DNA from 2 places in the Salinicoccus sesuvii genome. Region 2 is predicted to be linked to the other one. Evidence: predicted binding sites of a transcription regulator. Region 2 holds the regulator's gene; the other holds the start of a gene.
The links. Region 2 encodes Rex, which represses fermentation and respiration genes when NADH is low (regulators of the CRP and FNR family bind a similar motif). Its sites were predicted from a motif close to TTGTGAAATATTTCACAA; they were not measured.
Positions count from the first base shown of each region.

Region 1: ACFOJ8_RS03780 (citrate synthase) is a predicted target of Rex. The motif match lies at 4,322-4,339, and genes of this name have one in related genera.

Region 1 covers NZ_JBHRWV010000002.1:205,152-216,362, reverse strand. Annotated here, with positions in the region: gene ACFOJ8_RS03795 (AbgT family transporter) at 1-742, opposite strand, end outside; gene mdh (malate dehydrogenase) at 843-1,775, opposite strand; gene icd (NADP-dependent isocitrate dehydrogenase) at 1,807-3,072, opposite strand; gene ACFOJ8_RS03780 (citrate synthase) at 3,106-4,221, opposite strand; gene ACFOJ8_RS03775 (solute symporter family protein) at 4,451-5,998, opposite strand; gene ACFOJ8_RS03770 (DUF485 domain-containing protein) at 5,995-6,306, opposite strand; gene ACFOJ8_RS03765 (hypothetical protein) at 6,458-7,189, opposite strand; gene pyk (pyruvate kinase) at 7,280-9,040, opposite strand; gene pfkA (6-phosphofructokinase) at 9,054-10,013, opposite strand; gene ACFOJ8_RS03750 (acetyl-CoA carboxylase carboxyltransferase subunit alpha) at 10,126-11,079, opposite strand; gene accD (acetyl-CoA carboxylase, carboxyltransferase subunit beta) at 11,082-11,211, opposite strand, start outside.
Region 2 covers NZ_JBHRWV010000010.1:4,429-15,639, reverse strand. Annotated here, with positions in the region: gene ACFOJ8_RS12110 (S8 family serine peptidase) at 1-1,608, opposite strand, end outside; gene ACFOJ8_RS12105 (phosphate--AMP phosphotransferase) at 1,861-3,291, opposite strand; gene ACFOJ8_RS12100 (M3 family oligoendopeptidase) at 3,427-5,127, shown strand; gene ACFOJ8_RS12095 (LPXTG cell wall anchor domain-containing protein) at 5,164-6,249, opposite strand; gene ACFOJ8_RS12090 (MurR/RpiR family transcriptional regulator) at 6,415-7,251, opposite strand; gene ACFOJ8_RS12085 (glycoside hydrolase family 32 protein) at 7,364-8,833, opposite strand; gene tatC (twin-arginine translocase subunit TatC) at 8,845-9,606, opposite strand; gene ACFOJ8_RS12075 (twin-arginine translocase TatA/TatE family subunit) at 9,661-9,927, opposite strand; gene ACFOJ8_RS12070 (redox-sensing transcriptional repressor Rex) at 9,938-10,570, opposite strand; gene ACFOJ8_RS12065 (ABC transporter ATP-binding protein) at 10,708-11,211, shown strand, end outside.

The sequences.
Region 1 (11,211 bases), on a different contig from region 2:
TCGAATCAAAACTGCCAAGCCTCGGCTCTACAATCTTGTCCGATACAAACCAACCGACAAGTGTCAGCAAGAAGACACTAACGAAAATGAAGTAGTAGTTCATCGCAACAGTTATTCCTTCAGCGTATTGTGGATCGAGTACTGAAGCTGCAGCAATTGAAAGTTCTGAAAGTAGGGCATCTGTTCCGCTTAGCAGCAGGTTGGCTGAAAAGCCGGCTGAGACACCAGCGAATGCAGCTGCAAGACCCGCAAGCGGATGTCTACCGAGTGCCAGATAAAGTACAGCACCAAGTGGCGGTAGTACAACATATCCCGCGTCGGACGCAAGTGAAGACATGATACCTGCAAACACCAGTCCTGCAGTAATTAATTGCTTAGGAATCGCTAGAACAAATCCGCGTAGTGCTGCACTAATGAGGCCTGAACGTTCGGCAACCCCAATCCCAAGCATTGTTACAAGAACGACACCAAGCGGTGCAAAATTAATGAAGTTATCTGTCATGCTGGAGAATATGTAGCTTATCCCCTCACCATTCAGTAGATTATTAACAGAAACCGTACCTTGATCTTCTGCCGGGTGTTCAACAGTAACCTGAAGCATCGACAATATAGCAGAAGCAACCAGTGTCAGTGCTGCAAGTAATGCAAAAAGTGTTACTGGATGCGGTAGTTTATTACCAAGCCATTCGACAAAATTAAGGAATTTTTGAAAGATACCATTTTTCTTTCTACCATTTTCCATTCCCAAAATTTCCTCCCATTTATAGATTTTAGAAAATTCAAAAAGGCCGCCCTAAAGGCAGCCTTTTCAGTATAATATCCGTACTTAAATTTTACAAATACTATTTCAACACATCCATCACATTACTCACAGAATCTCTGGACTTATCCAATTGGGATTTTTCTTCATCAGATAATTCAAGCTCGATGATTTTCTCAATCCCATCCGCGCCGAGCACTGTCGGTACACCAAGATAGAGGTTGTCATAACCATACTCGCCCTCAAGATATGCAATTGCGGGAAGTACGCGTTTTTGATCAAACAGAATTGCTTCAGCCATCTCAACAAGTGCCGCAGCAGGCGCATAGTAGGCCGAACCGTTTCCAAGCAGATTGACAATTTCAGCGCCACCTTTTCTGGTGCGCTCGATTATGGCATCAATCCGTTCCTGATCTAGAAGGCTCGTCAATGGCACCCCACCTACACTTGAATAGCGGATGAGTGGCACCATGTCATCACCATGTCCACCGAGTACGAATCCTTGAACATCTTTCGCGGAAAGATTCAATTCTTTAGCAACAAAAGTTCTAAACCTTGCCGTATCGAGAACACCGGATTGGCCAATGACCCGGTTTTTAGGGAATCCGGACTCTTTGAACACTGTATAAGTCATTGCGTCCACCGGGTTGGTCAAGACGATGATTGAGCAGTCCGGTGAATATTTAACGATTTCACGCGTAACCGCAGACATCACTTTTTGGTTGGTTTTTACCAAATCATCACGACTCATGCCCGGCTTTCTGGCAATCCCTGCTGTGATGATTACAATATCTGAGTCTTTAGTGTCTTCGTAACTACTTGTTCCAGTTATATCAACATCTGTACCGAGAACTGGTGTAGCCTCCATCATATCAAGCGCCTTGCCTTTGGTTGGATCTTCAGACTGAGGAATATCTACAAGTACAATGTCACCTAAAGCTTTAGAAGCTGCAATAAATGCTGTTGTTGCTCCAGTAAAGCCGGCACCGATAACGGAAATCTTTTTTCTATTCATGCTATCCACCCTTCCTAATCAGCAGACTTATCTACATGTTTTTAACTAGTTCATCTCCAAATTCAGAGCACTTCACTTCTCTTGCGCCGTCCATCAGACGAGCAAAGTCATAAGTCACTACTTTGGAAGCAATAGTTTTCTCCATCGCCTTTGTGACCAAATCAGCTGCTTCTTGCCATCCGAGGTGCTCAAGCATAAGTACGCCTGATAGGATAACTGAAGAAGGATTGACTTTATCCAAACCAGCGTATTTTGGTGCAGTACCATGCGTTGCTTCGAAGATGGCATGACCAGTTTCATAGTTGATATTAGCGCCTGGCGCAATACCGATACCGCCCACTTGCGCTGCAAGTGCGTCGGAGATGTAGTCGCCATTCAGGTTCATTGTTGCAACGACTCCAAAGTCCTTCGGACGTGTCAGGATCTGCTGTAAGAAGATGTCTGCAATTGCGTCCTTGATGATGATCTTTCCAGCTGCTTCAGCTTCTGACTGTGCTTTGTCAGCAGCCTCACGGCCTTCATCTTCAACAATCTTATCGTACACTTTCCAAGTGAATACTTTGTCGCCAAATTCGCGCTCTGCAAGATCGTAACCCCATGCTTTAAATGCACCTTCGGTGAACTTCATAATGTTGCCTTTGTGAACAAGAGTCACGGATGGACGGTTGTTTTCAATTGCATAGTTGATTGCTGAACGCACCAGTCTTTCTGTACCTTCTTTTGAGACTGGCTTGATACCGATACCTGAAGTTTCAGGGAAACGGATATTCTTGGCACCCATTTCATTCTGAAGGAAATCGATGATCTTCTTGACGTCATCCGTACCTTCTTGAAACTCGATACCTGCATAAATATCTTCAGTGTTCTCACGGAAGATGACCATATCTGTATCTTCCGGACGTTTTAGAGGAGAAGGTACACCTTCAAAATATCTTACCGGACGTAGACAAGTGAACAGATCAAGCTCCTGCCTCAATGCAACGTTTAGAGAACGGATACCGCCTCCGATTGGTGTCGTCAGAGGACCTTTGATAGCGAGAAGGTACTCTTCGATTGTGTCGAGAGTCTCCTGTGGCAACCATTCGCCTGTCTTATCATAGGCTTTTTGCCCAGCCAGTACTTCTTTCCATTCGATTTTCTTCTTGCCATCGTATGCTTTCTCTACTGCACCATCTAAAACTTTGCTGGCTGCACTCCAGATATCTGGTCCAATTCCATCACCTTCGATATATGGAATGATCGGCTGGTCGGGTACGTTCAGTACACCATCTTTTGTAGTAATCTTTTGACTAGACATAAATATATTCCTCCAGTTTTTAGTCTCGGTACCTTACCTGTTTTCAATTGCTTCGTATTTTTTGCCTGTCTGACCAATATATTCTGCTCTCGGTCTGATCAGTCTATTGTCTTGGTACTGTTCCAAAATATGTGCAAGCCATCCAGAGACTCGACTGACAGCAAAGATTGGTGTAAACAGATCGTGATCGATACCTAGTGAGTGATATACAGTCGCACTGAAGAAGTCTACATTAGGAAGCAAGCCTTTCTCTCTTTCCACAACTTCGGCGATTTTGACAGATTTTTCGTAGAACTCAGGTTGCCCGGCCTCATCTGTCAACTTCTTCGACATATCTTTGAGGTACTTGGCACGTGGGTCGCCCTCCTTATAAACGCGGTGGCCCATACCCATGATTTTTTCCTTATTCGCAAACTTTTCTTCCAGATAACCTTCAACTGCATCAACAGACTCTATTTCAGAAAGCATCTGCATTACGCGCTCATTGGCACCACCGTGCAATGGTCCTTTAAGGGCACCAGCTGCTGCGGTTACACCTGAATAGACATCGGATAGCGTAGCAACACAAACACGTGCTGTAAATGTGGATGCATTCAGCTCATGGTCGGCATGCAAAACAAGTGCCTTGTTCATCGCTTCCACCTGTGTTTCATTTGGTTCCTCGCCATACATCATGTAGAGGAAGTTAGCCGCATAAGTAAGACCCTGCTTTGGTTTGACGACTTCCTGTCCTTGTCTGATCCTGGAAAAGGCTGCAACGACCGATGCAATCTTGGCCTGGATTCGAATCGATTTCTCCTGGTTCGCTTCATCGCTCATGTCCTCAGCATTCGGATCAAAGTGAGCTAGATATGATAGAGCAGTCCGGACAGCAGTCATCGGATGGACTTTATCTGCAGCGTACTCCTCAAAATGACCATAAATGCGTGGATTGAGTGTCATGTACTCAAACAGTTTACCTTGGAAAGTTTCTAATTCGTCCTGGTTTGGGAGTCTATCGTTCCAAAGCAGAAAAACGACTTCTTCGAACAATGCGTTTTCAGCGAGGTCATCAATTTCATAACCACAGTAAGTAAGTTGTGAACCAATGATGGAGCTGATGCGGGACTCAGCCGCTACAACGCCTTCTAAACCTTTCTTGTCAGACATATCGATTCTCCTTCTCGTTAAACATTAAATAGCCACCTGGCTTTAAAACCATTATATCAAATTCAAAAGCTTTGTGAACAATACAAGAATCTTCTTTAGATTGTGAAAATTATCTCGTTATCCTTCTCGAAAGCCCTTACATAAAGGAAAAGACGATAATTTCATAGAATTATCGTCTAAATAAGAAATGATTAATTAACTTATTGATTCTTATAACATAAACTTATATTTAGTGATTTACTTCAGCTGTAGAGATACCCGTTACAGATTTAACTTTAACTTCCCTATACTTATCATAAGACTCTGGCTTTCCTAGAAATGTACCTAAGAACGCCCCGATGAACCCGGCAGGTACTGAAATCAATGCAGGATTACTAAGTGGGAATATCGGATCCATAGCAATGAAGCCTGTCCCTGCAGCATTCATGACATTTGGTCCCAATATAACCAGAATAAGAGAAACGGCAAGTCCGGTCAAAATGCCGGTGATGGCACCTTGGGTATTAAATCGTTTCCAAAATATAGTATAGACGATGACTGGCAAATTGGCACTGGCGGCGACACAGAATGCAAGGGATACAAGGAACGCAACATTCTGATCTTGGGCGAATATAGCGAGAATAATAGAGAGTGCACTAACACTGAATGCTGCAATTTTTGCAGCAAGCATTTGTTGGCTTTCTGTAACTTGACCTTTTTTGATGACTTGACCGTATATATCGTGTGCAAAGGCACTTGCTCCAGATAATACCAGACCGGCTACTACAGCAAGAATTGTTGCAAAAGCAACGGCTGCAACGAACGACATGAGTAAGTCTCCTCCAAGCCTTTCAGCAAGTAGAGGCGCCGCCATATTACCTGCAGGATTGGCAGCGATGATTTCTTCTCGAGTCAGAAGTGCAGCAGCACCGAAACCAAGGAAAATTGTAAGAATATAAAATATGCCAATAATCCATGTTGCCCACATGACGGAACTTCTCGCAGTCTTTGCATCCTTAACTGTAAAGAACCTCATGAGAATGTGCGGCAGCCCTGCTGTACCGAAAAGAAGTGCAACAATCAGCGAGATATTATTGAGCGGAGATTGTCCTTGGGCACCCGGATTCAGGAAAGACCCTTCTAGCTCAGGTGCTGTAACGTTCTTCATTTCTCCGAACATCGTAAATATGTTGAAGTTGAACTGGATTAGTACGAGTATCGAAATCAGTATTGTACCTATCATCAACAACACAGCCTTAATCATCTGTACCCAGCTCGTAGCTGTCATACCTCCGAAAAGAACATAGATAGTCATCATGATGCCGACGATGATGACGGAGACACTGTACGGTATGCCGAACAGAAGCTGAATGAGCGCCCCAGCACCGACGAGCTGCGCAAGCATATAGAAAATAACAATTGTAATGGAAGACAAGGCTGCGAACGCTCTTACCTTCTTTAATTCAAATCGCGCGGCAATCATATCCGCCACTGTGTACTTACCTAAGTTTCTAAGTGGTTCGGCGACGACGTACAAGACAACAAGATATGCAGTCAGATAACCTACGCTATAGAAGAACCCATCAAATCCCCATAGCGCTATGGCACCTGCAATTCCTAGAAACGAAGCTGCGGACAGGTAATCCCCAGAAATGGCGAGTCCGTTCTGCCAACCTGTAAGCCCTCCACCTGCTGTATAGAAGTCGCTTGCGGAGTTCGTCCGTTTGGAAGCAAAATATGTAATGACCAAGGTTGCTCCGACGAACGCCAGAAACATGATGATGACTGTCCAATTCATTTATATTCCCCTTCCTTGTACTTCCTGATGATCTCATCTGCTTCTCTGTCAAATGTCTTTGCACGACTCATGTAAACGGTTACAAGAGTCCATACCATAATAAACAACATGAGCGCGTATATCCATGCCCACGAAATGTTTCCAAATGCTTCGTTGTTTAGGATAGTAGTATAGCCGGTAAGTACTGGGAAAATTAGCGTAGCGATGATGAAAAATATAGTGAGCGGTAAAATGAACTTATTGCGCTTCTTCAAAAGTGACTCGAACTCCGGTTGTGACGAAATCTTCTTGTAATCAATATCTGACATTAAAACTCCCCCTTCTAAACTACATTTTATTTCCAGTGTATAATAATGTCAATTTTTAGAATAATTAAATAATGTAAAATTTCATTATTTAATTTAATAAGTTTTGAAAAGTTACAAAAAAACGTCCGTTCACTGTGAACGGACGACACTCCTACATTTCTTTAGGTTTTTCTATAAGATCAATTTCTCCTATGCGATCCATGGAGATGTTCGAAGTAATATTAATTTCCTCTTGGTCGCTACCGACAGTCAATGTTAGCTCCGCACCGACATACTGATACTCTTCGTTGAATTGGACAGTGACTAGACCATTAAACACACCAACATCTTGAATAGCACTCTCGACTTCGTCATCGAAGAAAGGGATTGTGTCTTCTCGACTGCTTATCTCGTATCTGATTTCATAGCCTTCATCTTGCTCTGAAACTGCACCTTCAGAAAGTGGTTCCAGCTGAGTAAGCAAATCTCCGTAAGTGCTGCCTTCCAGACCAAGCGACTGATCTTGTGCTTCTATGTTACCTTCTTGATATATAAAATGTTCACCATCGACAATATAATGAGTTTGGATTTGACGACCATCATCCACTTCGACCTTGATTTCGTTCTGCTCACCCCGAGTAGTGATTGTCCTCACAGCATATTGTCCCTCGCTAGAAGAAATCGTAGAGGTCTGTCTCGCTTCGTAGCTTACAGTATCGCCCCATGCTGCTTCTGCCTCTTCTACTATTTCAGATGCCTCTGTAGCACCGCCCTCGTCAGAAGCCATTTCCGACGACTCCTCGGTTGGTTCTTGCGTTTCATCATCTGGTGTATCACTACCGTTCCCATCATTTCCACACGCTGTAAGCAATAGAATCATTGCTAGCAATAATAACTTTTTCATCTTTGCCACCTCATCATCATTATACCGACCCATCTGCTGTGTCACAACAAAAAAAGGGTACTTTGACAGTACCCTTTACCTAGTATTTCACTATAATACGTTCGCGTGTCCGCTGAATATGCAATTCTGCTCAGAGTCCACTGTGATAATCATACCATCTTCAAGCACATCGAGTGCATCATCTGCACCTACAATCGTAGGTAGTTCAAGATTTAGGCCGACGATTGCACCGTGGGATGTTAGTCCGCCTTCAACAGTGACGAGACCACTCGCTTTCTCAAGATAGGATGTCATTTCAGAATCAACCGATTGGACGACGACAATTTTTCCAGCAAGATCACGATCCGCGATTTCACTTGCAGATCTAATTAGAGCAACTTCTCCCACTGCACTTTTTCGTCCAATACCCTGGGCTTTAATAAGCTGGTCTCCAACGATATGAAGTTTCATCAGGTTGGTAGTACCAGCTTCGCCTGTTGGTACGCCGGCAGTAATAATTAGTAGATCGCCCTGGGCAGCAAATCCGTTTTCCATTGCCGCAGATACGGAAACATTAAGAAGATTATCCGTGTCACGCTTACCTTTTTTAACGACAGGATGTACACCCCATACGAGTTGCAACTGCCTTGCGACATAGGCATGTGGTGTAACTGCAACAATTTCAGAGTGCGGACGATATTTCGAAATCATACGTGCTGTATGACCGGATTCAGTCGCTGCGACAATTGCCTTACAATTCAGGTTCAGTGCTGTGTGTGCTACTGAAACCCCAATAGCTGTCACGAGTGTCGTCTGTAGAGATTTTGTTCGCTCAGACAATAGTTTTTTATAATCCTGTGCTGCTTCAGCAGACACTGCGATACTCGCCATTGTTTGTACAGCCTCGAGTGGATAACTGCCTGCTGCTGTCTCACCACTAAGCATAACTGCGTCGGTACCATCGTAAATGGCATTGGCAACGTCACTTGCTTCAGCACGCGTACAACGTGGGTTATTCTGCATTGAATCGAGCATCTGGGTAGCTGTAATGACTGGTTTGCCGAGCAGATTACATTTTTTAATGAGATCTTTTTGTACCATTGGTACGGATTCAGGTGGAATCTCAACACCCATATCTCCCCTAGCGACCATGAGCCCGTCAGATACTTCTAGTATTTCCGTTATATTATCAATGCCTTCTTGGTTCTCGATCTTAGGGATAATATTGATGTGTGCAGCAGCTTGGTCTTCAAGCAATTCACGAATTTCAAGAACATCCTTGTTCGTCCGGATGAAACTTGCTGCGATAAAATCGATACCTTCTCCGATTCCGAAGATGATATCCGCTTTATCTTTTTCGGTGATGCCTGGCAACTTTACAGAGACACCTGGTACGTTTACACCTTTTTTATTTTTTAGTAGGCCGTTGTTTAGGACTTTACAGATGATTTGTCCATTGTCCCGGTCTAGCTTTTCGACTTCCAATTCAATTAGTCCGTCATCGAGCAAGATGACGCCCCCCGGTTCAACATCATCAATGAGACCTTCATAGGTAACAGAAAATTTGTCTGTAGTACCGACGACTTCTTCCATAGATACACTGATTGATTGACCCTTTGAAAGCTCAATACCGCCATTTTCCATCGTATGCGTACGAATTTCAGGACCTTTCGTATCAAGCATGATGGCTACTGTACGACCTGCCTTTTCAGCAGCTTCCCTTATATTCTTAATTCTCGCGCGGTGTTCATCGTGATCACCGTGTGAGAAGTTTAGACGGGCAACATTCATTCCTGCATCAATCAGCTTGCTCAGCATTTCAGGTGCTTCGGAAGCCGGTCCGATTGTACATACTATTTTAGTGTTACGCATTTGTATATTCCTCCTATATGGATAACTCTTTTGAAAGTTTGAACAGTCCTTCGTCGATTCTGTGGCTCTCCTCGAATACTCGGTCAAAGCTTGTTTTAGTCAGACGGTTGTTCTCTATGCCCACTGCATGCCCACGAACATCTCCAAGTAGAAGTTCGACAGCATAGGCGCCAAGTCTAGAAGCAAGCACGCGATCACTACCGGTCGGTTTGCCACCACGCTGCATATGACCGAGGACGCTTTCACGTGTATCTATATTAATATATTTGCGCAGTTCCTCAGCACACTGTGCAGCAGTCATAACACCTTCTGCGACAATGATGATGGAATGCTTCTTGCCACGCTTCATCCCTGTTTCGATCCTCTCGGCAACTTCCTTGATGTCGGAATGTGATTCCGGGATAAGAATAGTCTCGGCCCCGCCAGCAACGCCGGCCCACAGTGCCAAATCTCCTGCATCGCGTCCCATGACTTCAACAATGAACGTCCGCTCATGACTTGTAGCTGTATCCCTAATACGGTCAACAGCATCAATAATCGTATTAAGCGCAGTATCAAAGCCGATAGTGTAGTCGGTACCGTTGATATCATTGTCTATTGTACCAGGAACTCCTACCGTTTTGATCCCTTCTTCGTTCAGTCTTTGTGCACCTCTATAGGATCCATCTCCACCAATAACCACAAGGGAGTCAATACCGCGTTTTTGAAGGTTCTCAATTGCCTTTTTTCTCACTTCAGGTTCGATGAATTCAGGACAGCGTGCTGAGTACAGTTTTGTACCGCCCCGTTGGATGATATCACCCACATCACCCAGTTCCAATTTTTTTATATTATCGTTAACCAGTCCCTGGTAGCCCTGATAGACGCCATGAACCTCCACACCTTCATAGATGCCTTTCCTTACGACAGCTCTTACTGCGGCATTCATTCCAGGTGAATCGCCGCCGCTTGTCAGTACTGCTATTTTCTTCATGTGTTCCCTCCGTTGAAACAATATCTTACCATTAAAATATCATACCTAGATGTCCTTATCCATCATTTGAACGGTTGAAACCGTTTTTACTCTCAAAAAAGAACAGTCATTGTTACGACTGTTCGTTAAATACTCCAATGTTCATATACTTATTGTATCGGTCATCCACCAGATGCTGTCCATCCATTTCGGAAAGTTCATTTAGATGTTTTTGAATCGAGCGATCAAGTGCACCAAATACAGCCTCACGGTCATTATGGGCACCACCCTGAGGCTCTACAATCACTTCGTCAGCGATTCCAAAGTTTTCAAGATCACGCGCAGTAATCTTGAGAGATTCAGCTGCGATTTCCTTGAGAGAAGCATCTTTGAAAAGGATACTTGCCGCACCTTCTGGTGAAATAACTGAATATGTGGCGTTCTCGAGCATCAACAGACGATTACATACACCAAGTGCAAGTGCACCACCGGACCCGCCTTCACCGATAACCACACTGATGACGGGTACTTTGAGACCAGCCATCTCAACTAGATTGCGTGCAATGGATTCACTTTGCCCACGCTCTTCAGCTGCTTTACCGGGATATGCGCCTTTTGTATCGATGAAGCAGATGATAGGACGATTAAACTTATCGGCCTGCTTCATCAGACGTAGCGCTTTACGGTAGCCATCCGGATGTGCCATTCCAAAGTTCCTGTGGATGTTGTCCTTCGTATCACGTCCACGCTGATGGCCGATGACAGTAACAGCAGTGCCGTGGTAAGAGGCAATACCGCCAACGATGGCAGCATCATCACTATAGGCACGATCTCCAAAGAATTCGACGAAATCATCGAAGATACTCTCTATATATTCGAGCGTTGTCGGACGTTTTATATATCTGGCAATTTCGACACGCTGCCATGGTGTCAGATTGCTATAAATTTCTGTTTTCTTATCTTCGACCTTCTTCTCCAGAAAGCTAATTTCCTTCGTCAGATCCAGCTTATTCTTTGAAGCGTACTTTTCTAGTTCACCAATCTTTTCTTCGAGTTCAAATATCGGCTGTTCAAAATCAAACGCCATGGTCACACCTCACTATGCAATTTCAATATTCTTCCGAGATAATTTTTCATATCCCGGCGGTTAACGACCTCATCCAGCTGTCCATGCTTCAATAAGAACTCGGCTGTTTGGAAATCTTCCGGTAGTTTTTCC
Region 2 (11,211 bases):
AGCTGCAAACTCAGCGCCAAGTGTATGCGAAATATCCAGTGTTGGTACGAAATCAAATGCTGTACCGAGGAAGATTCCGACTGGTCCAGGTGCATTGGATCCGTTCGCCGAGTTGTAGATGATAACACCTTCGGCGCCGTTATCACGTGCATTCGCAATTTTGTCTACAAATGCAATTTCACCGCGCTGTATGAGCGCCACTTTATTCTCAACATCAACACCTTCGAAGTCGGAAGCGATACCGACACCAGGTACATTGACAACTTCCATAGAGTCTTCAAGACTTTCTTCTGGAGACGTGCCAATCATGAAGGCCATGAAATTCGCATCCACTGTTTCTGAGAAGTCTCCTGCTTCCAATGTGACATTAGATGCCACTCTTTCTTCAGGTAATGTTGTATTGCCGACACTGATTGCCATCGTGCTCGTTGCCGGTCCACCGACTGTAGAGCGGCCCGGACCAGAGTTGCCGGTTGCTGCGAAAGCTGTCGTGCCAAGTAGCATCGCATTATTCAGTGCAAAGGAATTTGCCTGACTTTCGTCACTTAGAGTATTCCCAAGGGAGAGATTGATGACATCCATGCCATCCTCGACTGCGCCCTCTACTCCACCGACAATCCAAGATGTGTACCCACTACCGTACGCACCGAGTACACGATAAGCATAAAGGTCGACATTTGGTGCAACACCAATCATGCCGAAGTCATTATTGCCTTGTGCTGCGATAGTTCCAGCGACATGTGTACCGTGTGTCGTCCAATAGGAGTTTCCACGATCATCAAATTCAGGTAGATTATCCGGACGTTCTTCCGGTTTTGTTTCGTAAGGATCATCTGCCGGTCTCTGGACGAGATAATCCGCGCCATTCACATAGTTTCTACCACCCCGGTATACATCAGCGAGATCGGGATGGTTATAGTCTATGCCGGTATCGATGACACCCACTTTGATACCCTGGCCGCGATTGCCAAGTTCCCATACTTTCGGGATATCAAGATGTGTGATGCCCGTAATGTAGTTCGGTTCGATATCTTCGTCTGATACGTCCGATACACCTTCGATAGCTTCGTTATGTGTTGTTCTGACTTCAGGATCGAGTTGGACGAAATAGTCCTCCTCGACCAGTGCCACTTCTTCAACTTCCAGCAGTTTTCCAAGATCTTCTGCCGCAACAGTCATCGATTCAGCATTCAGCACAGTAGAGTATGTATTACCTTTGGAAAAATTGATATTCTTATTCCGCATACTGTGTTCCGCTTGATTCTGCTGTTTCTCTATTTTTTGTCTGACTTTGTCTGCATCAAGTCCAGACCATTTTTTCCCTTTAGATTGTACAATCCCCTTTTGGAGTCCAACAGAAGGTTCCCTGTAGTGTACGATGACATTTACATTGCCTTCCCTATTCTCGAGACTCTCACCAAGCTGGGCCTCACCCGTAAGAATATCCAGCTGGCTTTGCATGTTCTGATACTGATCAAAGTGTGTGTCGTCCAATGATGGCGAATGTTCCGGTTTGCCCAGTTCATTTGCTGATACATTGGTACCGAACGCACTAAATATCAGAAGCAGTGCTGTGAATAAAAGAAAAATCCGTTTAAACGACTGCATCTATCATTCCCCCTACTTATTATGAACTATTAAAATTTTCAAAATTAATAGTTCTTTTATAGGATATACATTTTTTAAAGCGGATGCAATAGCCATCTGAGTATGTTTGCCCTGCAGATTCCAATAAGAGAAGGCGCGAAAGCCTAAGAGATAGAATTATGATGGTAGGACCGTCATGCCTTATTTTTCAAAAAAACCCCGGGATTGGCTTATCACATAACCTCCCGGGACTTTTCTTCTGTTAAGTGATCTCTAGCTATTTCCAAGACGAGCTTCGCATGCTTCTATTACTTTTCTGAGTGCTGTAATCCGCGCATACCGTTTGTCGTTTCCAGCGATAATATGCCACGGTGCACGTGCAGTACTCGTTTCACGCACCATATCTTCCGAAGCTTCGACGTAAAGATCCCATTTCTCCCTGTTTCTCCAATCTTCATCCGTCAGTTTCCATTGTTTATCCTCATCTTCCTGGCGGTCGGTGAACCGTTCGAGTTGCTCATCCTTATCAAGTGACAAGAAAAATTTCACGATAATGGCGCCGGAATTATACAGCGATTTTTCAAAATCATTGATCTCATCATAGGCCTGGGTCCATTCTTTTTTGGAGGCGAATCCCTCGATACGTTCCACAAGTACTCTGCCATACCAGCTGCGGTCGAAAAAACCAATATGACCACTTCTCGGTGTATTAATGGCGAACCGCCATAGGTAATGGTGTGCCAACTCGATATCGGTCGGTGCTCCAGTCGCATTGACTGTATAACCGGTTGGATCCAAGCTCTCCCGAATACGCTTGATATTCCCTCCTTTGCCAGCCGCGTCCATGCCTTCATACACAATGACAAGGGGGATTTTCTTCTCATAGAGCTGAAACTGGATTTCTCGCATTCTCGACTGCAAGTCAGGGAGTATCTCCTTATATTCCTTTTTCTTAATCTTCTCCTTCTCGAAATCAAAATTGAAAAATTCCGATTCATAGCTGTTAGTAAAGGCACCATCAATCTTAGAAGCTTCTGCGCTCTCTTCCGCTTCAACCCGCTTCTCAAGCCGTTCTATAATTGTGCGGTACAGCGTATTAATCGCGCCCCCTTTTTCTTCGAAATCGATTACTGTCCAAGGGCAGCCGGTCGGTGCCTTTAAAAATTGCTCCATTTCATTTTCGTAATCTATCTTATCGAGACGCTCTGCGAATTCCTCGGCCTTCCATTTTAGAACTGGGTTTGCTCTGAGCTTCTCGATATGCTTGTCCCTCACCGCTTCGGTCGTATGGACATAGAACTTGATGATTTCATATCCGTTGTCTATCAATGTCTGTTCAAAACGATCCATATCCTGTTTAATCTCTTCATAATCTACCCTGACGTTATCAAGCACGGTGTTTGTCTTGTACTCGATGTACTGGGCATACCAGCTTCTGAAATGGATATTGATATCACCATTCTTCGGCAGGTGGTTCCAGTAGCGCTGCAAGAATGGATATCTAAGATCGATATCTCTTGGCGGACGGGTGGCCATGAAATCTGTATATTTAGCATCGAGTGCCATATACAATGCATTGGACAGTCGAGATTTACCCGATGCCGGGGGACCCTCAATTACAATCATGAGTGGAATCCCCATCTCATTTGTCTTTCTCGTCATTTCTCCAACTCTATTTTCGAGCAGTTCATCTGTCTCTACCATGTCATCTCTCCCTTTGATCGCTTTCTCTACTTTCTTACCCATAAGTCGAATAATCTGAACATATTGTAAACTTAAGGTGCATTCCAGATGAATATGATAATATGATAGGTGTACTTAACTTTTAGGGGGATAAACATGGTACGTACTTTTAAAGATTACGAATACGAAAGACCGAATCTCGAGCAAATTTCATCCAAAGTAGATGCATTGCTTGAAGAATTCAAAAAGAAACAATCAGCAGAGGAACAGGGTGGGGTCATCGACCAACTGAATGTTCATTTCAATTATCTTTCCACAATGAGTACGCTGACCTACATACGTGCTTCCATTGATACAAAAGATGAGTTCTACGACCAGGAAAGAACGTTTTTTGATGAATACGGTCCAATGATCCAGGAGATCAACCATAAATACTATCAGGCAATATCCGAGAGCCCATATAGAGATGCACTTGAAGAAAGATACGGCAAGCAGTTGTTTGCCCTATCGGAGAACGCCATTAAGGGATTCGATCCGAAAGTAAAGGCGCTACTCCAGAAAGAAAACAAACTCGATTCCGAGTACTCTAAACTTATGGCTTCTGCTGAAATCGAATTCGATGGTAAAGTCCTTAATCTATCAGAATTCGGCCCTTACGCTGAGCATCAGGATCGTGCTATGAGAAGAGACGCAACAAAAGCCGTACAAGGCTTCATGGGGGAACAACTAGATAAAATCGACCAAATCTTCGATGAACTAGTCAAAACACGCCATCAGATTGCACAAGAACTGGGCTATAAAGATTTCGTCGAACTTGGCTACATCCGCATGAATCGTATCGACTATGACCGGGATATGGTAGAGAACTTCAGACGCCAGGTAGCCGAGCATGTCGTTCCACTTGTGACAGAATTGAAAGAACGCCAACGTAAGAGAATCGGACTCTCCGAGTTGAAGTCGTACGACGAATCCTTCGACTTCGTAACTGGCAACGCAACACCTAAAGGAAATGCCGAAGAGATTCTTCAGAACGGTGCCAAGATGTACAGCGAGCTATCCTCTGAAACTGATGAATTCTATACATTCATGAGAGAGCGCGAACTGTTTGATGTAGAAGCCAAAAAGGGTAAGGAAGGCGGCGGATATTGCACATTCATTCCGAACTACGCCTCTCCGTTCATCTTCTCGAACTTCAATGGCACGCTTGATGATGTGACGGTACTGACACATGAGGCGGGACACGCATTCCAAAGCTACATGTCGAGAGGATTCGAAGTACCGGAATATCAATTCCCAACACTCGAGGCTGCAGAGATCCATTCCATGAGTATGGAATACTTTACTTATCCTTGGATGGACTTGTTCTTTAAGACAGACACGGACAAATTCAAGTTTACCCATATGGCTGACAACATCTCCTTCCTACCCTATGGTGTGGCGATTGATGAATTTCAGCACATCGTCTATGAAAATCCGGAACTCACACCGCTCGAGCGTCGCCAGGAATGGAAGAAGCTCGAAGATAAGTATTTGCCGCATCGTGACTATGACAGCATTGAACCACTCTCAAGCGGAGCGTTCTGGCATAGACAAGGGCATGTATTCGGAGTGCCATTCTATTACATCGACTATACACTGGCACAGGTCTGCGCACTCCAGTTCTGGAAACGTGCAAATGAAGACTTCGATGCAGCGTGGGCGGATTATATCAAACTGTGTAAACTAGGTGGCTCACTGCCGTTCAATGCACTTGTCGAGTCTGCCAACCTGACCTCTCCGTTTGAAGATGGATGTCTTGTATCTGTTGTCGGGGAAGTCAAAGATTACTTGAATTCAATCGACGATAAAGTACTATAAGAAAGAGTGCCCCATCCGATGGATGGGGCACTCTTTCTATTTATCGCTTTTCGGTTTTCTCATGATGAAGAGCAAAGTGAGTCCACAAATCAACAGCACTGTACCATAAATGAAAGTATAGTTCGTCTCTCCCGTGTTCGGAAGCACTTCACGTGATGTTCCAGTAGCTACTTCCTCTTCACTTTTGACTTGTGCCTCAATATCATATATCACTGTATCATCCACTTCGGATTCTTCCATGATCCTTGCAGACAGCAAGCGATTGACACGCTTATCCAGTAGTTCAAAGTCTGCTTCCGGTCCGCCGGGCTCAAGTGTGATGCCTTCTAGTATATTACCATGATCATAACGGAAATACCGCTTTACTCCTTGCGCTGGCACTTCCGTCGATTCGGACTGGAGGCTGTTATTGTCTACTTCAGGATATGGGCTAGAGAATTCTTCGGTTCCAGAACCTGTTGACGGTGCTTCAGCTGACGGTTCCACTGGCTCCATAGTTGGAATTTCATTTTCCTCTACAGGGATTTCGTCTGCTGGCAACTGCCCCGTTCCCTCAGGGACGGGTGTTTCTGTCTCAGTTTCTGTTGTTGGCGCTTCCTCTGTTACCGGTTCAGCGGTAGGCTCCGGTACAATATCATTCCCGCTCGTTTCATTAGAAGGGAGTTGGGATGGTTGCTCTGACGACGGTTCGGCATATGGGGTACTTTCTTGACTTTCCTCATTCGCTTCATGCGCTGTTATTGTGCGTTGACGAATCTCGTTTTCCGGAGAATCATCGGGCATTGCACCGACGAGTACGTCTTCTTTCACAGTTTCTCTTTCAACTGGCGATTGTGTCGTCGACTCAGCAGATTGTTCTGTAGTACGTTCCTCTGTAGTCTCGACCTCTACTTCTTCTGTTGATTCTTCGAGGCTTTCTGGCTGGGCCGCTTCATTTGTCACAGATTCTTCGACAGACATTTCTGCTTCTGATTCTTCCGCTTCGACGACTGTGTCTATATTGGATATGAAAATAGTGGATGAAACCAATAGGCATGCAATACCACTCTTCATTATTTTATTCTTCAATGCGACTTCCCCCATTAGACTATACTCGTGATAGTCTCTTTCAATAATCATCATTATATTAGAATAGCGTGGGGGTATCTACCCAATATCAGAGTTGTTACATAACCTTAATAATGGTGTCTTATTAACGTGGAATATTTCAGAAATATTTCAAAAAAGTAACTGTATATTATTCTTATCTCCATAAATAAAAAAATCTCCCTTCGGCACGAAAGGAGATCAGTGTGTAACGTCATAGGTCTTAATAATGGTTTCATATGCCGAGGATCCAAGCTCCCGACAGATGTAGAAGAATAGAACATCGCAGATGACGAGCTGCGCTATACGACTGGTCATGTTCATATACTGTATATTTGTCTCTTCTTCTGTGATTTCTATGGCAATGTCTGCATTGCGTTTTGCGATAGAGGCATGATTTTGGGTAAGTATGACGGTCTTGACGCCAAGTTTCTTGGCGAGCTTTACAACTTCGACTACTTCCTTCGTCTTACCGGATAGGGTGATGAGGAACAAGACATCATTATCAGTAGCATTGGACAACCGTGTCATGCAGAGATACTTATCTGAAGTAAAGAACGCATTGATATTGACTCTATGTAGCTTCTGTTCCAGTTCATTTCCGATATTGGAGGAATCCCCAAGGCCAAATATAAATGTATTGTCCGATTTGGCGAAGAGTTCGGCAGCCTGCTTCATCGTATCACGATCGACAATCTTTTCTGTATTGTAGAGGGCTTGTATCGTATTTTTGAACACTTTGTCGAAGATATCTTTATGAGTATCGTTTTCAAGATCGATGACCCTTGATATGTTCTCTTTCTCAAGTGTATGGAGCTCCTTTGCAAGCTCAACTTTTAATTCTTTTATGCCGGCAAGACCGATCCTCTTTGAAAATCTGACGATAGCCGCATCGCTCGTATTACTGTTTCTTGCGATGTCCTTAACAGGCATGTTGATGACTTTGGCAGGATTGGCCAGCATAAAATCTGCAATCCGCTGCTCTACAGGTGTCATGTACTCATAACGTTTGCGAATCTGACTCAGTACCGAAAACATATCCACTTCTCCTCTCACCCTCACTGTATGTAAGTTTATAATAACAGAATACTCAATCGATTATAAGCAGAATTGAAATAATATTGTGTACAGACATTGAAATCCGTTGTCCCTATTCCGTCTGAACGTCCGGATGCACATAAAGGGGCTTTAATTTGTATTTGGACAATTTGACATAGCAGTTGCCAAGTTCGGTGGACAGTTCCACCCCTTCTGCTTTTTCCGATGGAAAGATGCGGGCTGTCATGACCGCCTCCCCATCATTGATAAAAATTTCAATACTTGAAATATCTACAAATATGCGGAGTTTTAAAAGAGGACCGTCAAGCTTCGCTGTACGTGTTGTGCCATCGACATTCTCAGGCATCTGGCCACTGAAAGTCGTATCGAGTGTAAGCGTATGGGCCTCGGCATCATATATTAGACTCGTCTGTTCTCTTCTGCTCATTCTCAAATTGATATATATCTGCGTCGCATTATTCTCGAGGATATCCATTGTAAGCTCGTAATTATCACCATAGAAATCTTTCATCTTTTTCGGACGATGATCAAAGTATCCTTCCGCTGTCAGTTCATCCATTCTTAGAGTTGATAACGCAGCCACGGGTCGCTGCCTCAGTATCCCCTCTTCAATAGACAACTCCCTTGGCAGCGTCAGACAATGTGACCACGTGCCATCTGTAGGATAAATCGTTTCCTTCATTCCCATCCATCCGATCATAAACCGTCTTCCAAAAGCGTCACAGGTCGTCTTCGGCGCATAGAAATCAAAACCTTGATCTAGTTCACTGAATTCGCCATGCACCATTGTCATCGACTCTCTATCAACACTGCCGAGAATATATCCAGACTGGTAGATGTTCCAGTAGCTATGTTGATACTTGTCGAGCCCTTGTGGGCAGAACATGAGGACATCACCACCATCCAATTCAAACAGCTCAGGCGATTCCCACATAAAACCAAATTGGTCAAGATCGGTTTTCAGTTCACCCAGATAGTCGAGAGTTTCAAGGTTTGTGCCTCTGAAGCAGAGCACACGCCCGAACTCATCTTGTGTCATCGCTCCGAGCATCATGAAATATCTTTCACTTTCCTCCCACACCTTCGGATCTTTGAGAGTTGCACCATATCCTTTTGGCGATCCTTTCATAATGATCTCTGTGTGGGATGGACGAAGCACCCCTGTTCCTGAAATCCACACCGTATGTTCCTGATGTGATATATCTCCATCGATTACTGTATGGTACGTATGCAGATCGTCCATTGTAGAAGCAGAACCTGAACATGCACCTTGCGGTAGTGTGCTTGCTATTCCCATATCGTGATAGACAGCAAGATTTTCCGATGTGACGTGATATAGATACTTTTTACCTTGTGAGTAGAAGGGAGCCCACTGGTATAAGATATGATACCTGCCCTCATGATAAACGAAACCGTCCAATGAATTCATACTGCCTGCAGGCGGTTGGATATGATATTTCTGCCGCCATGGATCTTCTTGCGCCCTTCCAAGCTGGTGCATCCATTTTTCATCACTGCCATCAAGCACCTGAGGTGCTTCTTCATCCCAATTGAATTTCACCTGGAACCCCCCTATTCGGAATCCAACGATTCCTCTAGTGCTTTTTGCTCTGCTTTCAGATATCTACGATAGCCGATTTTGGAAATGTAGATGCTAATTTCATAAAGAATAATCATCGGTATAGTAATCATGACATGCGTCATCACATCCGGTGGTGCAATAAGCGCTGCGACCACCAACAAAATGAAGTAGGCATATTTTCTGTTCTGCTTCAAAAAGGATGGCGTCAATAGTCCTAGCTGGGTTAAGAACAAGACTAGAATCGGCATCTGGAATATGATTCCGAATGGCAACACCGTCCTGAAAAGGAAGCCAAAATACTGGTTGATTCCAATCGTCGTTTCGATACCCATGTCCTCGGATAATTCGAACGTGAACTGGATGATATAGGGCACAAGAACGAAATAACCAAAAGCCATACCGAGTAGCATCAGGATCATGACAATCGGTATATAACTCAAAGTCAGCTTCTGCTCATTACTGTATAACCCCGGAGAAACAAATGCCCAGAGTTGATAGAGAATTACTGGCAGCACAATAACGAAACCGATGACAACGATAATCATTAAATAAATTTTCAATGGATCCGTTACCTGGAATGCATGCATCTGTATTGCTTGTGTCCATGGAGCATTCTGCATATGATAAATCAATGGCTTAGACAGGAAAAAACCGATGATCAATGCACCTACGAAAAAGTACATGACAATCAGTAGCCGCTTTCTCAATTCATCCAGATGCTCGGTAATCTCCCTTTTTTCCGAGTCGTTCATAATTCGTTTTCACCTCTTCAAAAAAAAGGCGGCTTTCGCCACCCCTTTGGATCTTTATACTTTAGTTTCTTCAACCTTTTCAACTTCGACTGTTTCGATCTTCTTTGGTTGTTGTTTCTTATCGCGTTCGTCGTCATCGTCATCATCATCAGTGGCGAGACCTTTGGTTGCATCTTTAAATTCTCTTAAAGTTGAACCCATTGCGCGTCCGAATTGAGGCAATTTTTTAGGTCCGAATATGATCAATGCTACAACAGCAATCACGATCATACTTGTCGGGCCTACTGCCATCAGCGTCACCGGCATTAATGTTTCGAGCATAGTATCCCTCCTAGATATGTTTCATATAAAAGAATAGTGCCTGTAATTCAACGCTCAAATCTATATTATGGACATAGATTTCATCACTTACGTTCAATCTGATCGGCGTGAAGTTGAGTATGCCTTTGATACCCGCTTCCACCAGACGCTCAGCCATATTTTGACTGACTTCAGCTGGCAGGGTGAGTATCGCGACGTCTATGCCGTGCTGACTGACCAGATCTTCAAGCTCATCCGAATGATATACTGCCGTGCCATTGATGGATGTCCCGACGATCTGAGCATTACTATCAAAAGCAGCTACCACATTCATTCTATCATTTATGTTGTTGAATTTGTAGTTTAATAATGCACTGCCCAAATTCCCTGCACCAATGATCGCTACGTTCCTCACTTCGTTACCCTGGATATGCTCCATGAAGAAATTCAGCAGGCTCTTGACATTGTAGCCGTAACCTTTCCTGCCGAGCTCACCAAAGTAGGAGAAATCTCTCCTAATTGTGGCTGAATCAATATCCAGTGCTTCGCTGATCTCTCTTGAGGAAACTCTATCTACACTGGATTTTTCGGCGTTCTTGAAAAATCTATAGTATAAAGGAAGACGTTTCATTGTTGCGTTTGGGATTTTCTTTTTACTATTCAAATGTCCCACACCTCTTCTATTGCACTCTGTTGGTATATTATAGCATATCTCCATTTTCATAGTGTAGTCATTGTCATTTAATTTCATCGTTTTTTTGACTCATTTATTGTAAAATTGAATGGAGTGGGGGAATTAATATGATAGTAATGCAATTAGGAAATGTAGGAAAGTCTTTCGGTACAGACCAGATTTTCTCAAATATAAACCTTGAAATAAAAAAAGGTGAAACAGTCGGTATCGTCGGCAAAAACGGTGCCGGCAAGACGACATTAATGAAGATGATGGCCGGGGAACTCGGTATTGAAGAAGGCAGAATCACAACTCCGAAGGGTATTGCAATTGGATACCTTACCCAGCAGATGACACTTGAATCCACTCAGACTGTAAGGGATGAAATGATGCGACCCTTCGCCGATCTACTGTATACCCAAGAGGAAATGAACGCCACAACCAGATGGCTAGCAGAACACGATTACCAGCATCCCTCCTATAGTGAACAGATGGAGAAATACGACAGACTGCAGAACATCTTCGAATCTAGTGGCGGCTATACAATTGATGCCCAGATTAAGACAGTCCTTATCGGCCTGAACTTTTCGAACGATGATCTTGATCGTAATGTCGATGCTTTCTCAGGTGGT